DNA from 4 places in the Janthinobacterium paucivorans genome. Region 3 is predicted to be linked to each of the others. Evidence: predicted binding sites of a transcription regulator. Region 3 holds the regulator's gene; each other region holds the start of a gene.
What was found. The regulator sigma-54, encoded in region 3, starts transcription at its own class of promoters, with help from an activator protein. The targets are predictions, from matches to a motif close to TGGCANGNAANCTGCTTT.

Region 1 (4,210 bases), on a different contig from region 3:
CACGCTCTTCTTCTTCCGGCACGCGCAGGCCGATGACGATATCAACCAGTTTATAGGCGATGACGGAGACCAGGGCCGACCAGATGATGGTGGTGCCGACCGCTTGCGCTTGCACCCACACTTGGTGGCCGATGGAATAGGGATCAGCCGACATTTTGTTGGTAACATAGTCGAAGATACCTTGACCGCCCAGCTGTGGTGCAGCAAACACACCGGTCAGCAGGGCACCCAGGATGCCGCCTACGCCATGCACGCCGAACACGTCGAGCGAATCGTCGGCGCCGATCAGGCGTTTCAGGCCGTTCACACCCCACAGGCAGACGATACCGGCCAGCAAGCCGATGACCAGGCCGCCCATCGGGCCGACAAAGCCGGCCGCAGGGGTGATCGCCACCAGGCCGGCAACGGCGCCCGACGCACCACCGAGCATGGATGGCTTGCCTTTGCTGATCCACTCGCCGAACACCCACGACAGGGTGGCTGCGGCCGTGGCCAGCAGCGTGTTGATGAAGGCCAGGGCCGCCACGTCGCCCGCTTCGAGCGAGGAACCGGCATTGAAACCGAACCAGCCCACCCACAACAGGGAAGCGCCTATCATCGTCATCGTCAGCGAGTGCGGCGCCATCGATTCACGGCCGTAGCCGACGCGCTTGCCAATCATGATCGCACCGACCAGGCCGGCGACGGCAGCATTGATGTGCACCACGGTGCCGCCCGCGAAATCGAGCGCGCCTGTTTGCCAGATCCAGCCTGCCTTCAGGGCTTCGCTGGCCGAGGTGGCAGCGTTGGTGATCAGGTCAGGCCCGGTCCAGAACCACACCATGTGCGCCGCTGGCAGGTAGGCAAACGTGAACCACAGCACGACGAAGGCCAGCACGGCGGCAAACTTGGCGCGCTCGGCAAAGGCGCCAACGATCAGCGCGCACGTGATGGCGGCAAATGTGCCCTGGAAAGCCACGAAGATGAACTCGGGAATGACAACACCCTTGCTAAAGGTGGCGGCGGCGGCAAACGTGCCCTTGGCGGGATCCCAGATGCCGTTCAGGAACAAGCGGTCGAAGCCACCGAAGAAGGCAGTTTTTTCCGTGAAGGCGATCGAGTAACCGTAGATGCACCACAGAACGATGATCAGCGCGAACACCATGAACACTTGCATCAGCACCGACAACATATTCTTGGAGCGCACCAGGCCGCCGTAGAACAGAGCCAGGCCGGGAATCGTCATCAAGATCACCAATAAGGTACTGATCATCATGAAGCTGGTATCGCCCTTATTGGCGACGGGCGCGGCCGCTGGCGCGGCAGCGGCCGGCGCCGGCGCCGCAGCAGCGGGCGCAGCGTCAGGCACCGGCGTCACGGCAGCTGTGGCGACGGCAGCCGTCGTGGCCGCCTCCGTCTTGGCGGGGGCATCGGCAAAGCTCGGCGTAGCGACGCCAAACGCACACAGACAGGCTATCCCAGCGAGTAATTTTGTTATATTTTTACGCATCAATATTCCCCTTAGAGTGCTTCGTTGCCGGTTTCACCGGTGCGGATGCGGATGACCTGTTCCAGGTTGTAGACGAAAATCTTGCCGTCGCCGATCTTGCCGGTACGCGCTGCGCCTTCGATCGCTTCGATGGCCTGGTCCACAATGGCGTCATCGACGGCTGCTTCAATTTTGGTTTTTGGCAAGAAATCAACGACATACTCAGCGCCACGATAGAGTTCCGTGTGACCTTTCTGGCGACCGAAACCTTTGACTTCGGTCACGGTAATGCCTTGCACATTGATAGCCGACAACGCTTCGCGCACTTCGTCCAGTTTGAACGGTTTAATGATTGCAGTAATCATTTTCATGGCAATCTCGCTTAAAAGGTTTTGGATACAGTCAGCACGAGACCGGATTTCGCCAGGTTCTTGCCATTCGGTGCCAGCAACGTGATGTTGGCTTTGACGGCGGCCAGCGCTACGGTCACCACGCCGAAATCCTTGCTCACGCCGATCTTATAATCGTTATAACTGAGGGCATCGTTGTGCTCGACCTTCTGACGCCCGGCATGCAGGTTCAAGATATAGCCATCATGCACGTCGATGTTGGCGCCCACATCGAGGTAGCCGCTGTTCTTGCTGTCGGCGACACCGAACAGATTGGTCGTCGAGTGCGAATACTTGATATAGGCCGGACCATAGCCGAGCTGGCCATACAACTCGAAGGTGTTGGCATTGGTGCTCAATCCATTCGAGGGATAGAAGTAGTACAGGCCGCCCACGTCATAGGTAAAATCCTTGCTGATTTCACCGCGCTTGCCGGCGTAGATATCCCATTCCAGGTTGGTGTCGCCGCCGCTATCCTTGATCCATTTAATGCTCGACAGCCAAGTGCCCACATACAGGCCCGTCGGATTATGGGTATAGTCGGCACCGGCGCTGATGGCAGGGTCGAGACGGCTTTGCGACACACCACGGTAACGGTAGTCGCTGCTCAGCGCCACGTTGTAGCTGACCACGTTATCGGCTACGGCTTCGGCCGCAGCAGGCGCTGCCACGGCATCCTGGGCCATGGCGCTATCGCAAACAGCGGTCATGGCCAGCGTCAACGCTGCGACTAAAGTCATGTTCTTGGACAGATTCTTCATGGCGATTCCCTTTTATTGAACTTTTAAAGCGGTTGAGGTTTAAAATCTTGGCTGGAGATCACAAAGCGTTCATGACATCTTTAGCAGAATACGTGCCAGCTCTCTTGTTAGCTTGACTGGCGCATTTCCGTCCATACTTACCCTGCAAGCCGCCAGGACTGGGGCCACGGCCTGCTGAAGAACAATGAAGTGCCCAGTTGCGCACCAGATTAACACCGCTGTGCACCGCAATGGTGCGATGCACAGGCCGCACCATACAAGGACTGACCGTGGACATGAATACCTTCTTTAACGACTTGCAAGGCAAGATCCATCAAGCCATCGAAAACTCGCCCGCCAAGGATATCGAGAAAAACGTGAAATCGATGATGACACAGGGCTTTGCCCGTCTCGATCTGGTCACGCGCGAAGAGTTTGATATCCAGGCACAAGTACTGGCCAAGACCCGCGCCAAGCTCGATGCACTGGAACTGCGCCTAGTCGAACTGGAAACCCGCCTGAACGAGCCAAAGGCATAAAGTATCGTCAGCAAGGTCGCGTGATAGACGGCCTTGCTGGCATACCTCAAGCCTGACAGCGTTTCAAGCGCTAGACTGATCCCGAGCGCGCTCGCGCTACGGGGGAGTCTGATGAGTCTGGCCGTCCTGAAAAGCCGTGCCTTGGCCGGCATGGAGGCACCCGAGGTAAGTGTCGAAGTGCACCTTGCCAATGGCTTGCCGTCATTTACGATCGTTGGCCTGCCGGATACGGAAGTGAAGGAATCGCGCGACCGCGTCCGCGCCGCGCTGCAAAACTGCGGCTTTGAGATGCCGGCGCGGCGCATTACAGCCAATCTGGCGCCGGCGGACTTACCCAAGGAATCGGGCCGCTTCGACTTGCCGATTGCGCTGGGCATCCTGGCTGCCTCCGGCCAGTTGCCGAGCGAACAACTGCAGCACTACGAATTTGCGGGCGAACTATCGCTTTCGGGCCAACTTCGCCCCATCCGCGGTGCTTTGGCCATGACTTTTGCCATGCAGCGCAGCCAATCGGGGCCGCCACGCGCCTTCATCCTGCCGCGGGCCAACGCGGACGAGGCGGCGCTGGTCAGAGACGCCTGCATCTATCCCGCCCACAGCCTGCTCGAGGTCTGCGCGCATTTTGCCGTGCCCAACGGCCAGGCCGCCCTGCAGCGCCATCAACCGGTGCTGGCAGCGCAGGCGTTTACGTATCCCGACTTTGCCGACGTGCAAGGGCAGTTGCAAGCGCGACGCGCACTGGAAGTGGCGGCCGCAGGCGGGCATAACGTCTTGATGGTGGGCCCGCCGGGCGCAGGCAAGACCATGCTGGCCAGCCGCTTCCCCGGCGTGTTACCGCCCATGAGCGATGACGAGGCGCTGGAATCGGCCGCCGTGCATTCACTGGGTGGCCATTTTAAAGTGGAACACTGGAAACGTCGTCCCTACCGTGCACCGCACCAAACGGCATCTGGCGTCGCCTTGGTGGGCGGCGGTAACGTACCGCGTCCGGGAGAAATCTCGCTGGCCCATTGCGGCGTGTTGTTTCTCGATGAAATCGCCGAATTCCAGCGCCGGGTACTCGATGTCTTGCGC
Region 2 (4,210 bases), on a different contig from region 3:
CTGCGACGGTTCAGGCATTTGCCGGCGATGTCTGGTCGACCCGTGACGGTGAGAATGCTGACTTATCGCATGAAAAGCCGTTTCAACTCGACAAATGCCACGCCCTGCGCACCGATGGTGGGGCGGTTGCACAGTATTACCCGCGCTGGGTAGCCAAAGCGTGACCCCGGCGCTTTCCTGTTTTTTTTGCACCACTAACCGTATTTTTATACATCAGTATCAGAAGGGAAGCCAGCATGAAAATCCATGAGTATCAAGCCAAAGAAATCCTCCGGCAATATGGAGTGACGGTACCACGCGGTATTGCGTGCATGTCCGTCGACGAAGCCGTCAAGGCTGCGGAAACCCTGGGTGGTCCGGTATGGGTCGTCAAGGCGCAGATCCACGCAGGTGGTCGCGGCAAGGGCGGCGGCGTCAAAGTGGCGAAATCGATGGAGCAGGTCAAGCAATATGCTGACCAGATCATGGGCATGCAGCTGATCACGCATCAGACCAGCGCCGAAGGCCAGAAAGTCAACCGCCTGATGGTGGAAGAAGGCGCCGACATCAAACAAGAACTGTATGTTTCGCTGGTCACCGACCGCGTCACGCAGAAAATCGTCCTGATGGCGTCGTCCGAAGGCGGCATGGACATCGAAGAAGTGGCCGAGAGCCATCCAGAGAAGATCCATCACGTCACCATCGATCCAGGCGTTGGCCTGACCGATGCCCAGGCAGATGACATCGCGAGCAAAATCGGCGTGCCTGCCGGTTCCATCGTCGACGCCCGCGTCAACCTGCAAGGCCTGTACAAAGCGTATTGGGAAACCGATTGCTCGCTGGCCGAAATCAATCCGCTGATCGTCACCGGCAGCGGCAAGGTCATCGCCCTGGACGCCAAGTTCAACTTCGACCCGAACGCGCTGTTCCGTCATCCGGAAATCGTCGCCCTGCGCGACCTGGATGAAGAAGATCCAGCTGAAATCGAAGCGTCGAAATTCGATCTGGCCTACATTTCGCTCGACGGCAACATCGGTTGCCTGGTGAACGGTGCCGGCTTGGCCATGGCCACCATGGACACCATCAAGCTGTTCGGCGGCGAGCCAGCCAACTTCCTCGACGTAGGCGGCGGCGCCACGGCAGAAAAAGTGACCGAAGCGTTCAAGATCATGCTGAAAAACCCAGGCCTGAAAGCCATCCTGGTGAACATTTTCGGCGGCATCATGCGTTGCGACGTGATCGCCGAAGGCGTCATCGCCGCGGTCAAGGCCGTCTCGCTGAACGTCCCGCTGGTCGTGCGCATGAAGGGCACCAACGAAGATCTGGGCAAAAAGATGCTGGCCGATTCCGGTCTGCCTATCATCGCAGCCGACACCATGGAAGATGCAGCAAAGAGCGTCGTTGCCGCTGCTGCCGGTCAAGCTTAATTAAGGAATCAACATGTCCATTCTGATCAATAAAGATACCAAAGTCGTAACCCAAGGGATCACCGGCAAGACCGGCCAGTTCCACACCCGCGGTTGCCGCGACTACGCGAACGGCAAAGCTGCCTTCGTGGCAGGCGTGAACCCGAAGAAAGCCGGCGAAGATTTCGAAGGCATTCCCATTTTCGCTAGCGTTACCGAAGCGAAAAAAGAAACCGGCGCCAACGTTTCCGTGATCTACGTGCCGCCAGCAGGCGCAGCAGCGGCGATCTGGGAAGCGGTCGAAGCTGAAATGGATCTGGCCATTTGCATCACCGAAGGCATTCCTGTACGTGACATGATGGCTCTGAAAGACCGCATGGCTAAAGCCAACAGCAAAACATTGCTGCTGGGCCCTAACTGCCCAGGCTTGATCACGCCAGACGAAATCAAGATCGGCATCATGCCAGGCCACATCCATAAAAAAGGCCGCATCGGCGTGGTATCGCGTTCGGGCACATTGACCTATGAAGCAGTGGGTCAGTTGACCGCACTGGGCCTGGGCCAATCGTCGGCAGTCGGCATCGGCGGCGACCCGATCAACGGTCTGAAGCACATCGACATCATGAAGATGTTCAATGACGATCCAGATACCGACGCGGTCATCATGATCGGCGAAATCGGTGGTCCTGACGAAGCCAACGCGGCTTATTGGATCAAAGACAACATGAAAAAACCGGTCGTTGGCTTCATCGCCGGCGTTACCGCTCCTCCAGGCAAGCGCATGGGCCACGCCGGCGCGCTGATCTCGGGCGGTGCCGATACGGCACAAGCCAAGCTGGAAATCATGGAAGCTTGCGGTATCACCGTGACCAAAAACCCGTCGGAAATGGCGCGTCTGCTGAAAGCCATGCTGTAATTCCAGCCCGGTGCACGTAGTACAAAAAAGGAGCTTCGGCTCCTTTTTTTGTCCGCAAGACAGTCCGCTTGCGGGTCTGGACCGACGGCGTTGGTCCGAACCTGCCCAAATGTGTCGCTTTTCTTTCCACCGGTACTGCCGCTGCCCGGGCGCATGGCTGGCATGACGCTTGCTGTGTACCTGACGTGAGCAACGGCACCATGGGAGGATATGATGCGCGCGCAGAGCGGATTTACCCTGATAGAACTGATGATCGTGGTGGCCATCGCCGGCATCCTGGCGGCCGTGGCCATTCCCCAGTACGGTGACTATACGATGCGCGCCAAGGTCAGCAACGTGCTGATGGCCGCTGCACCGCTGAAGACGGCCGTGGCCCTGTGCGTGCAGGAAAACGGTGGACTGGCAGATGCCTGCAGCACACCTACCCCGGCCGTGCCCAGCGCCATCCCCACCTTTACCCCGACGCGCGAAGTGGCCGGCGCCAAGGTGCTCAAGGGTGATATCGAGTTGACCCTGGCAGCTGACCTAGGCAGTGGCCTGGGCGGCCAGACGGTGAGCATGGAGCTGCAGCTCAACAGCGGCAGCAGCCTGAACTGGTTCAACAGCACCAGCGTGACGAATGCGGCGGCCAGGGAAGCCATTATCAGGAACAATGCTCCCAAGGTGGTGGCGACGCAGTGAGCGGCGCCTGACGTGTCCGTGTCAGACGATTTTTTGCCGGTCTGCAATCAGCGCTTCATAGGTGAGGTTTTGCAGCAGGGTATAGTGGGTCGGTTCCAGGTCGATGAATTGCACGCCATACGTATAGATTTCGGCGTTGTCGGCGGCGTTGCCATGCGAGGGCTTGCCCACGCTGACGTTCTGGATGCGCGCGCGCGTATTGACGCGCATCTGATGCTTGTTCGGCTGCACCAGCAGGGTAAAGCTGAGCGCTACGCCATCGTCGTCCGGCGTGAGCATGCTGGCGGCCTCGATCAATGCCCCCGAGACGCTGAGGTTGACGATGAATACGGGCGCGGGCGCCACGTCGCGGTAACTGAGTTGCGCTGGAATGTCCACTTTCACGCGCATCGCCGTGCGCAGGCTGGTGCCCTGGATGGCGTCGGGAAAGCTCAGATGCACATAATTGAGGGGGCGCCCGAACATGCGCAGCACGCTGCACGCAAACGAACACACGGTGACGCCGGAAAACACGCGGATGGTCAGCTTGTCGCCCTCGTTGAGGGCGATGGAGGCGCCGTTTTCCATGGGTATCTTGACGATCAGGTACTCGTCTTTCACGTAGCCGATCAGGGTAGAGAAATGCTGGATGGGCTTGATGGTGCGGTGCGTGATGAACTGGATGCGTCCGCCCACCTGTAGATTCATCGCCTCGAATTCGTAGTCCTGGAGCTTGTTTTGCGCGGCGGGCTTGTTGCTTGTCATGCGATGCTCATCTCGATATTGGCGAACCGCAGTATGCATGATTTATTGATGAAAAAGCACTTATTTTACGGAAATTCATTCGGGCTTTCCTGGTGGCTAAGCGGGTAGCTAAGCGGCTAGCTAAGCTGGCAGTTATTGCCGTGTTACTGGCCGGCTCGGCATGGCCACGGCGCGCGCATCCCTGCATGCGGGCGTGTGCGCCGCGTCAAGTTGGCTCAGCCAGTGCCTGCCTGTAGCGGTGGCGCTGTCGCCTTACACCTCGGCGTGCCAATCACCCGACTTGCCGCCCTGCTTTTCCAGCACGCGCACATTGGTCATGACCATGCCCCGGTCGACGGCCTTGCACATATCGTAGATCGTCAACAAGCCGATTTGCACGGCAGTGAGCGCTTCCATTTCCACGCCGGTCTTGCCCGTGGTGTCTACCTGGGCACGGCAGTGCACGCTGTTGGCCGCTTCATCGACGTCAAAATCGACGCTGACG
Region 3 (4,210 bases):
ACATCCGCGCCTTCATCGAAAAATGGTTGCCATCCTTTAAGTCCGACAACCGCAGCTACCTGACCGTGGCACTCGGCTGTACAGGTGGCCAGCATCGCTCGGTGTACATGGCGGAACGGCTGGCACAGTATTTCAGCCCGAACGAGCGCGTCGTCTTGCGACATCGCGAACGTGGGTAAGACGCGCATAAAATCTGTTGCGCATCGGCGCAGGTAGCGGGCAACGTTCACCGCCTGGGCCGCGCAGTGCCAGGCGAAGTTGCGCTACTCCAACACCTTTTCCTGCCGCTCGCCATGCTGTGATCCGGTATTCTTAATGCAGATGCGAGCCAGCAGGCCCGCCAGGCAGGAAAGAAGTCAAAGTGCACACATTCTAGCGTCTTCGGACGGAACTTTTCGCTCCCATGATGGTAGCCCGACAAGGGCGACAGGCGCAAAAAAGGGCGCAATGTGCGCCCTTAGTTGATCACAACCGTTTGGAAGTCGCGGGCCGCTTAAGCGGCGGCGATTTCTTCGTCCGAGTTGTCTGGCAGATGCTTGATCGCCTCTTTACCGTGCCCTTGCACTTTGGTTTTGTACTTCATCACTTGCCTGTCCAGCTTGTCGATCAGCATATCGATTGCGGCATACAGGTCTTGCGCCAGGCTTTCCACATAGACGGTTTTGCCACTCATACGCAGGTTCACTTCGGCCTTTTGACGTTTTTCTTTCTCTTTGAGGTTATCCACGGTCAGTATCACGGCAATATCGATAACTTGATCGAAATGCCGTTTCACGCGCTCCAGCTTCGTTTGTACGTATTCACGGATGGCTGGTGTCACTTCGAGATGATGTCCGCTGATGGTGAGATTCATACACACTCCTAAAGATGATCGGGTTCGTGCGGTCCATCCTATCCGGCCCGCAGAGGAACCGAAAAAAACTTACAAACACTTACGCAGACTCACTGGCGGAATTTTCAACGCTTCCCGGTATTTGGCAACAGTACGTCGCGCAATCACCATGCCTTGCTCGCCCAGCATGTCCGCAATCTTACTGTCGGATAAAGGATTTTTAGGGTCTTCTGCTCCTGTCAGTTGCACGATCAATGCCCGTATCGCCGTCGATGATGCTTCGCCCCCCGCTTCGGTGGCGACGTGGCTACCAAAGAAATATTTCAACTCAAACATGCCATGCGGGGTCAGCATGTACTTTTGGGTTGTTACCCGCGAGATAGTACTCTCGTGTAATCCCAGTGTATCAGCTATTTCACGGAGTACAAGGGGACGCATGGCAACGGCCCCATGCGAAAAAAAGTTCTTTTGTCTTTCTACTATCGCCTGCGCCACGCGCAAGATCGTGTCGAAACGCTGGCGCATATTCTTGATCAGCCACTTGGCTTCCTGCAACTGTGCGCCCATGGCGCCCTCGCCTTTGCCCTGCTTGAGCAAGTTGGCGTACATGGCGTTCACGCGCAGGCGCGGCATGACGTCGTTGTTCAGGGTGACTTGCCAACCATTGCGCGCGCGCTTGACGACAACGTCGGGCACCACGTAATCGGACACGTCAGAGGCGAACACGGCGCCCGGATGCGGATTGCACTGGCGAATCACCGTCTGCGCTTCGCGCAAGTCTTCATCATCGCAATTGAGGGCTTTTTTCAGCTTATTGAAATCGCGCTGGGCAAACCAGGCCAGGTGCTTTTCCACGATCACCAGGGCCATGCGCCGCGTCACCATGGCGATGTGCGGCAAGCGCCTGATTTGCAGTGCCAGGCACTCCGACGCATTACGCGCGCCCACGCCGGGCGGATCGAAACTTTGCAACAGCGACAAGGCCGTGCGCATCTCGTCGGCGTCGATTTCCAGCTCTTCCGGCAGGCGCGCCAGGATGTCGTCGAGCGATTCTTCCAGGTAGCCATTGTCATCGAGTGCATCGATGATCAGCTCAACGAGCGCGCGGTCGCGCAATTCGAGCACCGTCACGCGCATCTGCTCCATCAAGTGCTCGCGCAGGGTACAGTGATGGGCTTCGAGCTGCGGGCGGGAATCTTCGTCGTCGGGTGCCTTGCCCCGGTTCGCCTCGCTCCAGTCGCTGTCACCGGCGTCTCCAGCGGCAGGGCTGTCGCTGGCCTCGCCGTCAAAGGTTTCCGCTTCGACCGGCGCGGTGGGTGCCTCCTGGCTTGGAGGCTGCGGCGGCGCTTCGGCCGGCGCGGCCGTGGAACTCAAGGCGCCGTCGGACAGCAGGCGCAGCGAACGGTCGAGCGGATCGTCGAGGCGCTCGAGCAAGGGATTGTCCGTCAGCAGTTGCTCGAGCTCCTGGTGTAATTCCAGCGTAGACAATTGCAACAGGCGTATCGATTGCTGCAACTGCGGCGTCAGTGCCAAGTGCTGCGAAGTGCGCAGCTGCAATGATTGTTTCATTGGCTCACATGCGGAAGTGTTCGCCCAGATAGACCCGGCGTACCGACTCGTTCGCGATGATGTCGTCGGGGCGTCCCGACGCCAGTACCGAGCCCTGGTTGATGATGTAGGCACGGTCGCAGATACCCAGCGTCTCGCGCACATTATGATCGGTGATCAGGACGCCGATATTACGCTCCTTCAAGAAGCGCACGATACGCTGGATTTCGATCACGGCGATGGGGTCGACACCGGCGAACGGCTCGTCGAGCAGCACGAAACGCGGATCGGTAGCGAGCGCGCGGGCGATTTCCACGCGGCGCCGCTCACCGCCCGAGAGCGACAGCGCCGGGTTCTCACGCAACTTTTCAATCTGCAAGTCCGCCAGCAATTTATCGAGGCGTTCCTCGATCTCGGCCTTCTTCAGGGGGCGGCCTTCGACGGTCTGGATTTCCAGCACGGCACGGATATTGTCTTCCACCGTCAGCTTGCGAAATACGGACGCTTCCTGCGGCAGATACGACAGGCCCATCTGCGCGCGGCGGTGTATCGGCAGGCGGGAAATGTCCACGCCGCTGATATCGATGCTGCCGCCATCCGATGGCACCAGGCCGACGATCATGTAGAACGAGGTGGTCTTGCCGGCACCGTTCGGCCCCAATAGCCCGACCACTTCGCCGCATTCGACTTGCAGCGAGACGTCGTGCACGACTTGCCGCTTGCCATAGGATTTTTGCAGCCCGCGAACGATCAGGGTACTGCCGCAACGTGTATTGTCCATTATTTCTTTCCTGGCGCAGGCGTCGCTGGCGCTTTCTCCGCCGCCGCTGCCTTGGTCTTTGGCTGGATCACCATGCGCACGCTGCCGCCATCCGGGGTGCTGGTGCCGCTGTTGGAATTTTCCATCGCAAATTCTTCCTTGCGGCTGTCATACGAGATGAAGGCGCCATTGGCCACATCGGTCGGCTTCTTGCCTTCCAGGCGCGTCACCTTGGCATTGGAAAACAGTTTCACTACTTCCGTCTTGTTGTCGTATTCCACGCGCTCAGCTTCGCCTTCGACCCACAGGTCGCCCGCGCCATCGCGCTTCTGGCGGAAGGTGGCCAGCTTGCCAGGATCAGCCCAGAAAGTAATGAACTGGTAGCCTTGCGGATCTTCCGTGATCAGGGCCCGGCCCGCCTTCATGATCAAGCTCCCCTTGACCAGCACGACGTCGCCCGTCAGGGTACGAACCTGCTTGACGTCATCGACGTGACCGCTACGTGCCGTGATGACGGCTTCCTTCTCGGAATCGGCCTTCTCGGCATGCGCTGCGCCCATGACGGCCAGGGAAAATAGGCTCAACAGCAAGATCTTCTTCATAATATGGTTTCCTTGTTTCATTCTGTCATTTTGGCGCTGCGGCCGGGTGCGGTTTCGGCGGCAGCACTATGCGCAGGGCATTGTGCACTTCCACCACGCCGGTGGCGTTATTGGCTCGCATGCCTACGCCATTGATGCGCGAGCTGCCCGTCAGAATGTCGACAGGCACGTCCGTTTCCATTCTTTCCTCATCCGGGAACACCGTCAGCGCTTCCGTCTCGATCCTCAGGTGCTGCGCCTTCGCACTGGCCACGCGATCGATCACGACATTGCGGTGCAGTTGCAGCCGGGTGTTGTCCTGGTCGATATGCGCCAGTTCCGCATGCATATTGAGCGGCGGCATGCCTGGCGACAGCTTGCGCACGAAAGGCTGGTCGATATCGGATGAATCGTCCAGCGGATAATGCGTGAGCTTGCTGCCCGACACGATATAGCTGGGCTTGCCCGTCAAGTCCATGCGCACCATGC
Region 4 (4,210 bases), on a different contig from region 3:
CACCCACGTATTCAACTACGATCTGCCGAAGTTCCCGGAAGACTACGTCCACCGCATCGGCCGTACCGGCCGCGCTGGCCGCAATGGCCTGGCCATCTCGCTGGTGAACCACGCTGAAGGCATGAACGTCAAGCGTATCGAACGCTTCACCAAGCAATTGATCCCAGTCAATGTCATCGAAGGTTTCGAGCCTAAGAAAACGGCATCGGCACCACGTTCGAGCGCCCGTCCAGGCGGCTGGAAACCAGGCGACAACCGTGGTGGCGCAAAGCCAGGCCAGCGCACGTTCAGCAAGCCGGGCGCACCACGCAAGGATGGCGCGCCTAGCACCGGCGGCGGCTACAAGGGTTCCAACCCGCGCAGCACCGACGGCGCACGCCGCAGCTACGGCGACCGTTAATCACGGCGCCCCGCCGCCGATAGGCGGCAAGCAATAAAAAACGGCCACCAGATCACTCTGGAGGCCGTTTTTTTATGCGCGGCGCATTTATTTCTTCGACACCTTCTGGCGCGACAGCTTGCGCAGCTTGGCCTGTTCGAAGCGCACCTGCTGCTCCGGCGTCTCCAGCACCAGCGGCGGCACGGCCACCGGCTTGCGGTCGGCGTCCACCGCCACCATGGTGAAATAGCAGCTATTGGCATGGCGCACCAGACGCTGCTGGATGTTTTCCGTCACCACGCGGATGCCCACTTCCATCGAGGTCGTGCCTGTGTAATTGATGGCGGCGAGGAACGTCACCAGCTCACCGACGTGAATCGGCTGCAAGAACATCACTTGGTCCACGGACAGGGTCACCACATAGCTGCCCGAATAGCGGCTGGCGCAGGCGTAGGCGACACTGTCGAGGTATTTCAGGATGGTGCCGCCGTGCACGTTACCGGAAAAGTTGGCCATATCGGGCGTCATCAAGACCGTCATCGTCAGTTCGTGGGCCGACCAGTTCATCGCGCTGTCCAAAAGTGTTCTCCAAAGGGGATATAAAAGTGTGGGGATGTAAAAACCGGCCTCAGGGGCCGGCTGCTCGGTGCAAAGTCTAGCCCGGCAGGCAAGCTCTTCTGCTGACAGTGCCTCAGGTGTGCGGACAAGGGACGCGCAAGACGCGTGGCAAGCCATGCGGCGACGGACAAGGCAGTCCCCCGCGCCTGAGCGGCGCCGGCAGACGATGTCTTCATCTACCGGGAGAGGCGCTTACAGGCCCAGGGTGTCGATGTCGACCAGCGAGTCGCGGCCCTTGTCAGAAATGTCGTGGCCCTCGCCTTCCGCGCGCGCCACGATGTGGGCTTTCTTACCCAGGAAATAGGCCACCTCCGAGTCCAGCTTGGTCAGCGGATCGGCGGCGACGGCGCGCAAACCCATGATGCAGCGGCGCAGGAACAGCAGTTGTTGTGCTTTATCGGTGATGGACAGACGGCCATCGCGTGCATAGCTGAGCAGCTTCAGGCCGGACAGGCGCTTGGCATTGCGGGCAACGCAAGCACTGGGGCGCTCGGTCTTGATGCCGCGTGCAACTTGCTCCAGCGCGTCATATTCATCGGTTGTTAATTTCTCGTTCTTCATTACTTTTCCATAAAAGGCCAGGTGTTCGGCCCTCATGGTACGCGCCCAGCAGCGCATCGGCAACAGGCAACGTAATTCAGTCGCCGCCAACACCACCGACGGCATGCTGAAATGCGCGCAGATTGCGCCTATTTGTAGCTACGCAGCAGCAGCCACGCCAGGCCGCAACCGGCCACGGCGCCTGCCAGGGCCAGCGCTACGAGGTTTTTGCCAGCCATCACAGGGCGTCGGCCCAGATAAATTTTATTATGCAAGGAATTGCCCACGGTGGTCTCCTGTACAAGAATTTTTATGATGTCTTATTATAAGAACAGAATCGTGACGACCACATGACACACAGCAGTTAGCGCTTGATTTGTATCCATCAGGCAACACTTATTGGCGTTTCTGTTGTTTAAATGGCGCGGCGATACTGCCGCCTGCGCAAACCATTTCCGAACAAAAATAGACAGCGCGCGGCTGTGGCCCGGCAGCGTAGCTAGGCGCACGTGCTCGAATGCTTGCTCTTAAGCCATCTTGACGGGTGGTGGCGGCGGCGTCGGTTCCTCGACCGGCACGGGATCAGCGTACGGCGGCTTTTCCAGCGGCGGCATCAGCGGATCGCCTTCGGGCGGCGGGCCGATATCCGGTTCAGGCGTGCTGTGGGCGCGCAACGGGGCATGACGCGATTGTGGCTGCATGGTGACCTCCTTTGCCACACTGTAAGCGATGATGAAAAACACTGGCGCCCGCGAGGCGCGCGCTCCATGCTGCCGGCGCCGCACCTGGCATGACTAGCTCAGCTGGGATGGGCATGCAATTGTGAGGGCCAAATCGAATGTCGATTTTTTTTACATACGCGCGACAAACGACCTATCTATTTTTATAAACTATTGAATTTAAATACAAATATTACATGGTACGAATTCTGCTTCAAGGGCGTATGAGGTTATCTGCGGCAGCCGCCACAGTGACCTGCTCCGATTCACCCTCACGCTGAAGGAAATACCATGAAACCGCTGTCCTCAGTCCTGCGTCTCGCTCTATCTGCGGCTGCCATCGCTGCTGCGCTGATCAGTTCTCCCGCACTCGCTGGTCCTTTATTTACCGCCGATGAAGGCTCCGTTCCCGGTACCGCTCCCAATCTGGTGGTGGCCGACCGCATCAGCTTTGAATATCACTCGCGCGTCGAACAAACCATCGTTGGCGGTTTGGGTGGTGGCAACGATCCCTTCACCCAAACTGGCTTCCTGACCAAGGCCGCTTTCGGCAGCCCCAATGGCGGTAGCGTTCCATCGCAACTGAACGCCCTCAATGGCTATGGCATCTATGGCCTGTTTACCATCACCGGTCAGTCGAATGGTTTGGGGTCCGGTATCCTCGCCAACTTTCAAACCCTGAGCATGACGCTGTACATCGACCCCAACCAGAACACGTCATTGTCGGTCAGCAACGTAGCCGGTTCGCCGGTAACTGTGGGTGGCGTCTCCGCAGATGACTATGCGATCGTCACCTACACGCTTGATGTGGGTGAAGCACACGTTTTCAACGGTCTGGCGCAAGGCGACTTCAAGGCCTTGATGAACGCCACGCTGACGCCGCAAGGACAGTTATTCTTTGTTAATCCCAACCCGTTTTTCCCTTTCGAGTCTCTCAGCGGAAATACGAACAGCTTCGTCGGTGGCAGCTTGACGAATAGCTTCATCGCGATGTCCGACGGCGGCGGCCTGGAATTATTTCAAGCAGCTGTACCTGAACCAGGCACCATCGCCCTGCTCGGCATCGGCCTGTTTGGCCTGGGCATGACTGCGCGCCGCCAGCAAGGCGGGCAGCGCCAGGCTTGACATGCGCTGATCGAATTGACAAGCCGCTCATGTCTGAGCGGCTTTTTCCACTGCGGCAGCCGGCAAACTCCTGCCGCTCACGCAGGCATCCTCGCATCGACCGGCGCCACCAGCAAATCTTGCAACGGCCGGCGCAGCGAGCGCGCCTGAGCCGCAGGGCCGGCGCCGATGCGGCCAAAGAACACGGCCCGTTCGAGCACCGCCGCACCGAGTACGCCCTGGCATTGCAGCGCCAACTCCTGCGCCAGCTCCTGCATGCCTTCGGTGCGCGAAAAGGCTTGCCGTTCGCGCACATAACGGGCAAAAATCAACGGCGTCAGTTCCGGCTGCAACTGCACGCCCAGCTGCGTGGCCGTCAGCCAGAAACGCTGCATGGCACGGCCCGCCGCCACGTAATCGTCGATCTGGCGCGCCGGCGCATCGGCCAGCAGCACGAAATGTGCGGCGCAATACAGCCCCGGCAGCAAGTCCATCTGCAGCCGCGGGGCAATGGTGCCTCCCAGCCAGGTGTTGAAAAAATCCACGCGGCGCCAGCTATGCATGACCCAGCGCATCAGGCGCCCTGTGATCGGATCGATACCCAGCGCCTGCTCCGGGATGCGCTCGCTACTGAAACGCGCGCCCCATTCGATCACGTCACGGTGCACCTTGTGCGCTTCGGGCATGGTCAGACGCAGCTTCGCATTATCGAACAGCAGGCGCGCGCAGGCCAGGCGCGCGCGCCAGCCTTCGAACCATTGCACGCCGTAGCCGGGCGGCAAACTGGCGGCCAGCGCCGCCTTTTCGCTGGCGCGCAGGCGGCGCGTGCTGAGCCGTCGTCGCTGCACGC

Region 1: the regulator sigma-54 is predicted to act here: its motif matches at 2,699-2,716, upstream of ACQ4V8_RS21030 (TorF family putative porin).
Region 2: the regulator sigma-54 is predicted to act here: its motif matches at 2,460-2,477, upstream of ACQ4V8_RS07230 (pilin).
Region 4: the regulator sigma-54 is predicted to act here: its motif matches at 2,455-2,472, upstream of pepA (flocculation-associated PEP-CTERM protein PepA).

The regions. Positions count from the first base shown of each region.
Region 1 is NZ_JBNYXR010000023.1:42,412-46,621, forward strand. It holds gene ACQ4V8_RS21020 (ammonium transporter) at 1-1,489, opposite strand, end outside; gene ACQ4V8_RS21025 (P-II family nitrogen regulator) at 1,501-1,839, opposite strand; gene ACQ4V8_RS21030 (TorF family putative porin) at 1,851-2,618, opposite strand; gene ACQ4V8_RS21035 (accessory factor UbiK family protein) at 2,888-3,136, shown strand; gene ACQ4V8_RS21040 (YifB family Mg chelatase-like AAA ATPase) at 3,248-4,210, shown strand, end outside.
Region 2 is NZ_JBNYXR010000004.1:246,587-250,796, reverse strand. It holds gene ACQ4V8_RS07245 (DUF2889 domain-containing protein) at 1-164, shown strand, start outside; gene sucC (ADP-forming succinate--CoA ligase subunit beta) at 237-1,406, shown strand; gene sucD (succinate--CoA ligase subunit alpha) at 1,420-2,301, shown strand; gene ACQ4V8_RS07230 (pilin) at 2,512-2,982, shown strand; gene ACQ4V8_RS07225 (flagellar brake protein) at 3,004-3,726, opposite strand; gene moaC (cyclic pyranopterin monophosphate synthase MoaC) at 3,979-4,210, opposite strand, start outside.
Region 3 is NZ_JBNYXR010000003.1:244,893-249,102, reverse strand. It holds gene rapZ (RNase adapter RapZ) at 1-179, shown strand, start outside; gene hpf (ribosome hibernation-promoting factor, HPF/YfiA family) at 494-853, opposite strand; gene ACQ4V8_RS05695 (RNA polymerase factor sigma-54) at 923-2,401, opposite strand; gene lptB (LPS export ABC transporter ATP-binding protein) at 2,406-3,161, opposite strand; gene lptA (lipopolysaccharide transport periplasmic protein LptA) at 3,161-3,742, opposite strand; gene lptC (LPS export ABC transporter periplasmic protein LptC) at 3,768-4,210, opposite strand, start outside.
Region 4 is NZ_JBNYXR010000018.1:22,123-26,332, reverse strand. It holds gene ACQ4V8_RS19095 (DEAD/DEAH box helicase) at 1-400, shown strand, start outside; gene ACQ4V8_RS19090 (acyl-CoA thioesterase) at 488-946, opposite strand; gene ACQ4V8_RS19085 (hypothetical protein) at 1,190-1,558, opposite strand; gene ACQ4V8_RS19080 (hypothetical protein) at 1,687-1,824, opposite strand; gene ACQ4V8_RS19075 (hypothetical protein) at 2,065-2,238, opposite strand; gene pepA (flocculation-associated PEP-CTERM protein PepA) at 2,548-3,381, shown strand; gene ACQ4V8_RS19065 (nitroreductase family protein) at 3,459-4,210, opposite strand, start outside.